DNA from 2 places in the Polaromonas sp. CG_9.11 genome. Region 2 is predicted to be linked to the other one. Evidence: predicted binding sites of a transcription regulator. Region 2 holds the regulator's gene; the other holds the start of a gene.

Region 1 (4,328 bases), on a different contig from region 2:
CATTGAACAGCGTCGGCGTACTCGACATGAAGTCGAACGACGACAGGATTTCGTAGAACTCGATCGCGCGTTCTTCGCGATTTTGCTCATTGAGCGACAGGCCCATGGCCACGCGCATGAAAAAGGCTTGCGGCAACTCGATGCGCTGCTTGCGAACGTGCAGGAAGTAGCGGTCAAACAGCGTTTGCAGGCCAAGGTAGTCGAACTGAAGGTCGCGTTCAGGCTTGAGCGCCGCGCCCAGGCGCGCCAGGTCGAACTGCTGGAGTTTTTCGTCCAGCAGTTCGTTTTTCACGCCCTTGGCGATGAACTCGGGAAAATAACTTGGGTAGCGCAGCACCATGGCTTCATGGTTGACTTCCTCGCCCAGCACTTCCCGGCGGATGGTGTGCATCAGCAGGCGCGCAGTGGCGTAGGTGTAGTCAGGGTCCTTTTCAATCAGCGTACGGGCCGCCAGGATGGACGCCTTGTAGACCTCGTCGATGGGCACACCGTCATAGAGGTTGCGCATGGTTTCCGAAACAATCGGGTCGGGCTTCACGTCGGCGCCGAGGTTGGCGCAGGAGGCCTGGATCAGCGCCTGCAGGTTGGCAATGTCGAGCGCCACCCGCTTGCCGCCATCCATGACATGCAGTTGCGGCACGGCAGGCGTCTGGGTCTGCAGTTGCCGGGTTCGCTCCTGGTTGTGCTTTTCGCGGTACAGCACATAGGCGCGGGCGATTTCGTGGTGACCGCCGCGCATCAGGCCAAGTTCAACCTGGTCCTGCACATCCTCGATGTGGAAAGTGCCGCCGCTGGGGCGTGAGCGCATCAGCGCGCGAACGACGGCCTGGGTCAGGGTGTCGACGGTTTCGCGCACACTGGCCGATGCCGCGCCCTGGGTGCCATGGATGGCTAGAAAAGCCTTCATCATGGCAACGGCAATCTTGTGCGGCTCGAATGCGACGACCGAGCCATTGCGGCGAATGATCTGGTAGTTGGCCAGCGCGCCGGAAACAGCCAGTTCGGTGTTGCGGGTAGAACTGCTGACGGGAACATTGGATGAATGGGGCACGGCGTAGGGTGCTGTTTGCATGATTTCCTCTGAATTTTTTGTGGCGAACAAGTGATATGCGGGATCAGTAAAAAGAAGAGGCCTGTCGAAAACCAGCGTTTCGACAGACTGGTTTTCTCTTCAATTGGGTGACCAGTCCCAAATGGGCTGATTGATGGTTAAGCACTATACCTAGTGTCTGACGCCGCTGCAACCACTACCGGTAGTGTACCGTTGCCTGGTGTTGTCGGTATCCAACCTGGCTTTTTTATTATTTTTTAATGCCGTCAAAGAGCTCCGGTTTTCCATGCGACCTTGCGCAAGCCTGATGGAATCAGGCTTTTCGATACCCGGCCTAGTGCTGGCGCGGCTTTCCGCCGGTTTTGGTTTGCAGACGCTTATAAAGCCTCGACAGGCAAGATGTTCAGGCTGGGATCATGGCATGCATGCAGGGGCCTGCAAGTCGACACACACGAGAGTGCCCTCAAGCAAGTCGGGGTAAATACCGATTGGGCAAAGCCAGTGAATCCTGCAGCAGGCGCCAGTCGAAGCCAGGTCCCGGGTCTAGTTTTCGCCCCGGCGAAATATGCTCGTGTCCGGCGATATGCGCCACGGGATAGGCCTGCATAAGCGCTGCGCACAGGCTGGCAAGTGTTTCATATTGCGGTGCTTCAAAAATGCTTCCTTCCAGGCCTTCGAGTTCGATGCCAATCGAGTCGTCATTGCACTGGCTTCGTTCCCGGTAAGCCGAGTGGCCGGCATGCCAGGCACGGTCGTCGCAGCCGACGAATTGCCAAAGGGCCCCTGTGCGGGTGATAAAAAAGTGCGCTGAAACCTCAAGTCCCCGGATGCCCTGGAAGTAGGGATGCGCGTCCCAGTCGAGCTGGTTGGTGAAAAGGCGCTGCACGTTGCCATTGCCGAATTTCCCCGGCGGCAGGCTGATTGAGTGAATCACGACCAAATCAATTTTCGCGCCAGCAGGGCGCTGATTGACGTTCGGCGACACCATGGCCCGCGCATGCCGATACCAGCCGTGCTGCCACAAGCCAGTGCCTGGCGGCAGGCCTGCTTCAGGCAAGGTCATCGAGGGCTTCGGCCGCATCATCGTGGCCTGGCGTGGTGATTCCCAGGCGGGCAATGCGGTAGCGGATCTGGCGCAGGCTCAAACCCAGCCGGATGGCGGCAGCCGTGCGGTTGAAACCGGTTTCCTGCAATACCTTGACCAGGATGCTTCGCTCCTGCTGGTCTAGAAAATTTTGAAGATTTTCTGGAACTGCTACAGGCTGCTCTGGCGGCGTGTCAACCTGCGACAGACTGTCTTCACCCAGGGCGACAGCCCGATGCAGGATATTTTCCAGTTCGCGGACATTGCCGTTGAGCGGCAGCGAACGCAGATGGGCGAGCACCGCAGGATTCAGCACGGGTACCTCCAGGCCGGATTCCTGGCAGATCCGGGCCAGCAGGGCATGGCAAAGTGCTGGCAAATCGTCCAGCCGTTCGCGCAGCGGGGGCACCGTGATCTCGATCACATTGAGCCGGTAATACAGGTCCTGGCGAAAACTGCCAACCTCGACCCCCAGTGCCAGGTCCTTGTGGGTGGCGCTGACGATGCGAACGTCGACCATGTCTTCCTGCGGCGAGCCCAGCGGCCGTACGGTGCGCTCCTGGATCGCCCGGAGCAGCTTGGACTGCATGGCCAGCGGCAGGTCGCCAATCTCGTCGAGAAACAGCGTTCCGCCCTTGGCCGCCTGAAAGTAGCCCTGCCGGTCCTGCACCGAGCCAGTGTAGGCACCCTTGCGCGCGCCAAAGAACTCGGCTTCGAGCAGGTTTTCGGGAATCGCGCTGCAGTTGACGGCCACAAAGGGATGGGCCGCACGGTGGCTGCAGCCATGCACGGCGCGCGCCACGAGTTCCTTGCCGGTGCCGGACTCGCCGCGAATCAGTACTGGCGCCATGCTGCCGGCGACCTTCACGATGCGTGACTTGACGGCTTGCATCACGGGCGTTTGACCGACCAGCTTTTGCAGGATGGGCGCCGCGTCAGGCGGTTTGCCGGGCGCCGGGACAGCCGCCCCGGCCGTTGGGCTGCGGCTATCGGCCTTGGCAAGGGCCTGGCTGACGTTTCGGGTTTCCTGCACGGCCGACGCCACCACACTGCGGAACTGCTGGAGGTCAACCGGTTTGGTGAGGTAGTCAAAGGCCCCGGCCTTCAGTGCCTCGACCGCATTTTTGGCCGAACCGTGCGCCGTGATGACCACGCAGCGTTCTGCGCGTTGCTGTTGGGCCAGTTCGCGCAGCAGTTCAAGCCCCAGCCCGTCAGGCAGGCGCATGTCGGTGATCACCGCATCGAACCGGGCGGCTCCAAGATGTTCGCGAGCCTGTTGAATCGTGCCGGCGGCTTCTATGCGGTAGCCCTGCCGAAGCAGCGTCAACTCGTACAGGGTGCGCAAGTCGGGCTCGTCGTCAACGATCAGGATGCGGGCGGGTAAGGGTAAGGGTGCGGGTGCTTGCGAATGCATGATTTTTCAGACGAGGACGGAATCCATGCTCGGCAGCTCGGTGCGCAGGCGCTGTGACGCAGGCTGGAACATGATGAAAAATTCATTGCCCTGGATATTTTCCCGCGGCACCCGCTGGTAACCGATCTGGGCGCCGTAGCGCTCGCACAGTTCGCGGCAGATATACAGGCCCAGCCCGGTAGACCGGCTTTCGGACGAGAAGAAAGGCTCGAACAGATGGGCCTGGACGGTTTCCTCCAGCGTCTGGCCATCGCTCCAGACTGACAGCCTGGCCTGGCCTGGCGCCACCCGCTGGGTGCTGACTTCAATCCCCTGGGCTGCGCCACTGGTGTAGCGCAAGGCATTGTCGAGCAGGTTGAGCATCAGGCGCCGCAAATGGTCGTCGTCAAAGCCGACTTCCGTGTTCGCGCAGTCGGTGCAGATGCGCAATTGTCCGGAGCTTGCATTTTGCCGGGCCCAATCATTCGCGATCCGCCGCGCCGCTTCGTCAAGCCACAGGCTGGTGGTCTGCGGTGCCGGAATTTCCTGCTGCGCGCGCGATATGTCGAGCACTTCATCAACGATTTTTGCCAGGCGCTGGGCGTTTTGAGCAATCATTGCGGTGAGCTGGCGCTGGCTTGCCTCTTGCAGGTCTTCTTCAAGCAGTGCATTGGCCTGTGCAATGGCGGCCAGCGGGTTGCGGATTTCATGCGCCACCGCAGTCGACATGCGCCCCATGGCCGCCAGCTTCTCAATCCGAACGCGGGCCTCCATTTCACGCAGGTCTTCCAGAAACATCA
Region 2 (4,328 bases):
ATTGCCCGCGGATTTTTTGTGATCACGCACAGCAGTTTTGCCCTGATTGGATTGGCTGTTGCCTTTGCCGTGGTCACTCTGATGGCCCGTCCCGACCTGCGCGACACAGGCGAGATCAAGCTCATGGCCTGGCTGCAAGAGCGACGCGGCGTCGTGGTCGAACCGGAAAGCTTCACGCCCAGGGAACCGGTGGTGGCCGAGCGTCCGGTGGCCGACAAGCCCAAGGTCCTTTCGAGCCAGCAGGCGGCGGTCGCCTCCTGGATAAGCAAAAAGTACTCGGTGGCGCAGGAGCCCGTCGGGGCACTGGTGGCCGAAGCCTTCGAAATCGGCCACAACGTCAAGCTAGATCCGACACTGATCCTGGCGATCATGGCGATTGAGTCGGGCTTCAACCCGTTCGCCCAAAGCCCGGTCGGCGCCCAGGGCCTGATGCAGGTCATGACGCAGGTTCACCATGACAAATACGCCAAGATCGGCGGCCGGCTCGCAGCCTTTGACCCGGTGGCCAACCTGCGTGTCGGCGTCAAGGTACTGCAGGAGTGCATCACGCGCGCCGGCTCCATTGAAGGCGGGCTGAAATACTATGTTGGCGCCGCCAACCTGGAAAGCGACGGCGGCTATGCCAGCAAGGTGATGGCTGAACGCGCCCGCCTGCTGGCCGTGGTGGGCGGCAAGCGCCCGCCCACGACCACACCGCGTTTTGTTGCAGCGCCAGCACCTGCGCAAACCACATCGGTGTCCTTTCCCGCCAAACCGAAGACTTCAGACGAAGTTGCGCAATTGGACCAGTCCTGAGGGAGCGAACAAGCCGGCTGGGCGCCCTGCGCTACACTAGCGCGGTGCGCGACTGGCGATAGGCATCCAGGTTTTCAACCATTGATGCGGACGTGGGACACCACGGGGAAGCGCACCGTTTGCGGCCATCGGGCCAAAAAGCGTTCAGCCGTTCGCCTGGGCAGCCCTTGCTTCCTCGGCTCTGCAACAGAGCCAAAGGACAAGGAACCGAAGTCTTGAAGGACTGCCATGTACCATCGCAATATTCTCATCGAACAGACCGACCCCGAAATCTTTGCGGCCATCCAGGCTGAAAACGCCCGGCAAGAGCATCACATCGAGTTGATTGCCAGCGAAAACTATGCCTCGCCCGCCGTCATGGCTGCGCAAGGCTCGCAGCTCACCAACAAATACGCCGAAGGCTACCCCGGCCGCCGCTATTACGGTGGTTGCGAACATGTCGATGTGGCCGAGCAACTCGCCATCGACCGCGTCAAGCAGATTTTTGGCGCCGACGCCGCCAACGTCCAGCCGCATTGCGGCGCTTCGGCCAACGAGGCGGTGTTCCTCGCTTTCCTCAAGCCTGGCGACACCATCATGGGCATGAGCCTGGCCGAAGGCGGCCACCTGACCCACGGCATGCCGCTGAACATGAGCGGCAAGTGGTTCAACGTGGTGTCCTACGGTCTGAATGACAAGGAAGAAATTGACTACGACGCCATGGAGCGCAAGGCCCATGAAAGCAAGCCAAAGCTGATCATTGCAGGCGCCTCTGCCTACAGCCTGCGCATTGACTTTGAGCGTTTCGCCAAGGTCGCCAAGGACGTCGGCGCGATTTTCCTGGTTGACATGGCGCATTACGCCGGTTTGATTGCCGCCGGCATCTACCCCAACCCTGTGCCGCATGCCGACGTGGTGACGTCGACCACCCACAAGAGCCTGCGCGGCCCGCGCGGCGGCATCATCCTGATGAAGGCGCAGCACGAAAAAGCCATCAACAGCGCCATCTTTCCCGGCTTGCAAGGTGGACCGCTGATGCACGTGATTGCTGCCAAGGCCATCGCCTTCAAGGAAGCACTGTCGCCCGAGTTCAAGACGTACCAGCAGCAAGTCCTGAAAAATGCGCAGACCGTGGCTGAAACCCTGACCGAACGCGGCCTGCGCATCGTCAGCGGCCGCACCGAAAGCCATGTCATGCTGGTTGACCTGCGCGCCAAGGGCATCACTGGCAAGGAAGCCGAGGCCGTGCTGGGCAGCGCCCACATGACCATCAACAAAAACGCGATTCCGAACGATCCGGAAAAGCCGATGGTCACCAGCGGCGTGCGCATCGGCACGCCGGCCATGACCACGCGCGGCTTCAAGGACGAGGAAGCGCGCATGACGGCCCACCTGATTGCCGACGTGCTCGACAACCCGCGCGATGCGGTCAACATCGAGGCAGTGCGCGTCAAGGTTCATGCCCTGACAAGCCGCTTCCCGGTTTACGGCTGACTCACATGACAGGTAAAACAGCTATTCATTTGATAGCTGCTTGCGCCCGCGGCTGTTGCGCCAACGGCCTCAAACGCTTAAATGCTTGACCAGAGGACTTATGAAATGTCCTTTTTGCGGCCATCTTGAAACTCAGGTGGTCGAAACCCGGATTTCAGAAGACGCCGACTTCATACGCCGCCGCCGCCAGTGCGGCGCCTGCGAAAAGCGCTTCACAACCTATGAACGCGCTGATGTCAGCTTTCCGTCCATCGTCAAGAAAGACGGCCGCCGTACCGACTACCAGCGCAGCAAAATCCTGGGTTCAATGACCCTGGCCCTGCGCAAACGCCCTGTCAGCACCGCGCAGATCGATGCAGCGGTTGAGCAGATCGAGGAAAAGCTGCTGAGCCTGGGCTTGCGCGAGGTGGCTTCGAGCCGTCTGGGCGAATTGGTCATGCTGGAACTCAAGAAGCTCGACAAGATTGCCTACATCCGGTTTGCCAGCGTGTACCGCAGTTTTGAGGACATTGACGAGTTCAGGATACTGGTGGATGAGGTGGGGCGTTAAGGTCCGACAGTGGTTGGTGACCGTTTGCAGGACCGTTTTAGATATCATCGCGGCGGGTTTTCATTCCAAACGGTCAACTGAACTGGACAGACGGTGCAAGCTTCTTGCCGTTTGTTCTTGATGTCACATACCATTACAGTATGAAACGTCTTGAAGCCGTCGGTTCGTTAAAGGTAGATTCGTGCGGTTGCAGAAAACCAGCATCGTCGTACTCCACGGTCCGGCGCTCCAACGGTTTTTCCCTGATTGAAGTACTTATTTCCATCATCATTTTGTCGTTTGGTCTATTGGGCATGGTAGGGCTGCAAGCTGCCGCGTTGCAGGCCAACCGCGAGGCACGGCTCCAGTCTTCAGCCAGTGTTCTAGCACGTGAGATGGCGGAAATGATGCGTGGAAACAAGGACATCGGCCTTCTTTCAACCGCTAACCCTTATTTAGGCGACTTCACCAGCCCCCTGGCACCAACCACTGCGTCCTACTGCCTTAATGTTGCGAGTTCAACGGCCTGTGCCAGCAACACCGCAATTGCAGACGCACAGATGACTGAGTGGCTGGCGAGGGTGGCAAGCGAACTGCCTGGCGCTCGTGTAAGGGTCTGCATTGATTCCGCACCATTTGATACCAATGGCATTCCACAATGGGCATGCACTGCCAGCAGCACAGACGCAACAGCAATGATCAAAATGGGCTGGACCCGTGGCTCGACAAACCGTTCTTCAAGCGGCGACGCGGCCCTCGACAGGGCTACAACCCCCGCCATTGTTCTTCCGATCACACCTGGCAGCAGCTCATGAAAAGCTTGCATGCTCAGCTTGCCCCTTCCCCGCGCCGATGGAAGTCTTCACAGTCAATCCGGGACAGAGGGTTTACCCTTGTCGAACTGCTGGTTGCAATGGCCATCAGTTCTGTCATTGTGATTGCCGCAATATCCGCACTCATCGTCAGCCGTCAAGGATTCGTCACCGTCGATGCCGCATCACAACTCAGGGACAACGCCCGATTCGCAACAGACCTGATGCATCGGCTGGGCGTTCAGGCTGGCTATGAGGACTTCATCTATGCAACGACCAACCGGCTTATAAATGTCACCGGTGTTGCCAGTAATCCCGACCCATCCATATCCGGATTTAACAACTCAACACCGAGTACATCAGATCCATTCAACACTGCTACGGTCCGTACAACTGGGCTCGGTTTTGGAAGCGATATTCTTATCTTGCGCTATCAGGCCACAGAGACATTCCCAGGTTCAGGCGTATCCGATAGAAGCATGATCGATTGCGCAGGCAATCCATCCACTGCCATCCCCATCAACCGGGACGACCGCATCACCAGTGTTCTGTATGTCGACCTCAGCCAAGGTGAGCCTTCTCTAATGTGCAGTACAGGACCTTTAACCGCTCAACCAATCATTCAGGGCGTAGAAAACTTTCAGGTTCTTTACGGTGTTGACAACGTGACACCCAACACTGCGCCCGCTGCCGGAGCCACTACAGACTCTGTAGCAGAC

Evidence for each region. The regulator NrdR, encoded in region 2, represses ribonucleotide reductase genes. The targets are predictions, from matches to a motif close to CACNANATNTNGTG.
Region 1: the regulator NrdR is predicted to act here: its motif matches at 1,215-1,228, upstream of IWX85_RS02890 (ribonucleoside-diphosphate reductase subunit alpha).

The regions. Positions count from the first base shown of each region.
Region 1 is NZ_JADOVE010000002.1:240,340-244,667, forward strand. Features, by position in the region: gene IWX85_RS02890 (ribonucleoside-diphosphate reductase subunit alpha) at 1-1,072, opposite strand, end outside; gene ampD (1,6-anhydro-N-acetylmuramyl-L-alanine amidase AmpD) at 1,515-2,114, opposite strand; gene IWX85_RS02900 (sigma-54 dependent transcriptional regulator) at 2,101-3,549, opposite strand; gene IWX85_RS02905 (ATP-binding protein) at 3,556-4,328, opposite strand, start outside.
Region 2 is NZ_JADOVE010000005.1:157,364-161,691, forward strand. Features, by position in the region: gene IWX85_RS06310 (lytic transglycosylase domain-containing protein) at 1-795, shown strand, start outside; ZMP/ZTP riboswitch at 834-964, shown strand; gene glyA (serine hydroxymethyltransferase) at 1,024-2,268, shown strand; gene nrdR (transcriptional regulator NrdR) at 2,369-2,818, shown strand; gene pilV (type IV pilus modification protein PilV) at 2,959-3,612, shown strand; gene IWX85_RS06330 (PilW family protein) at 3,609-4,328, shown strand, end outside.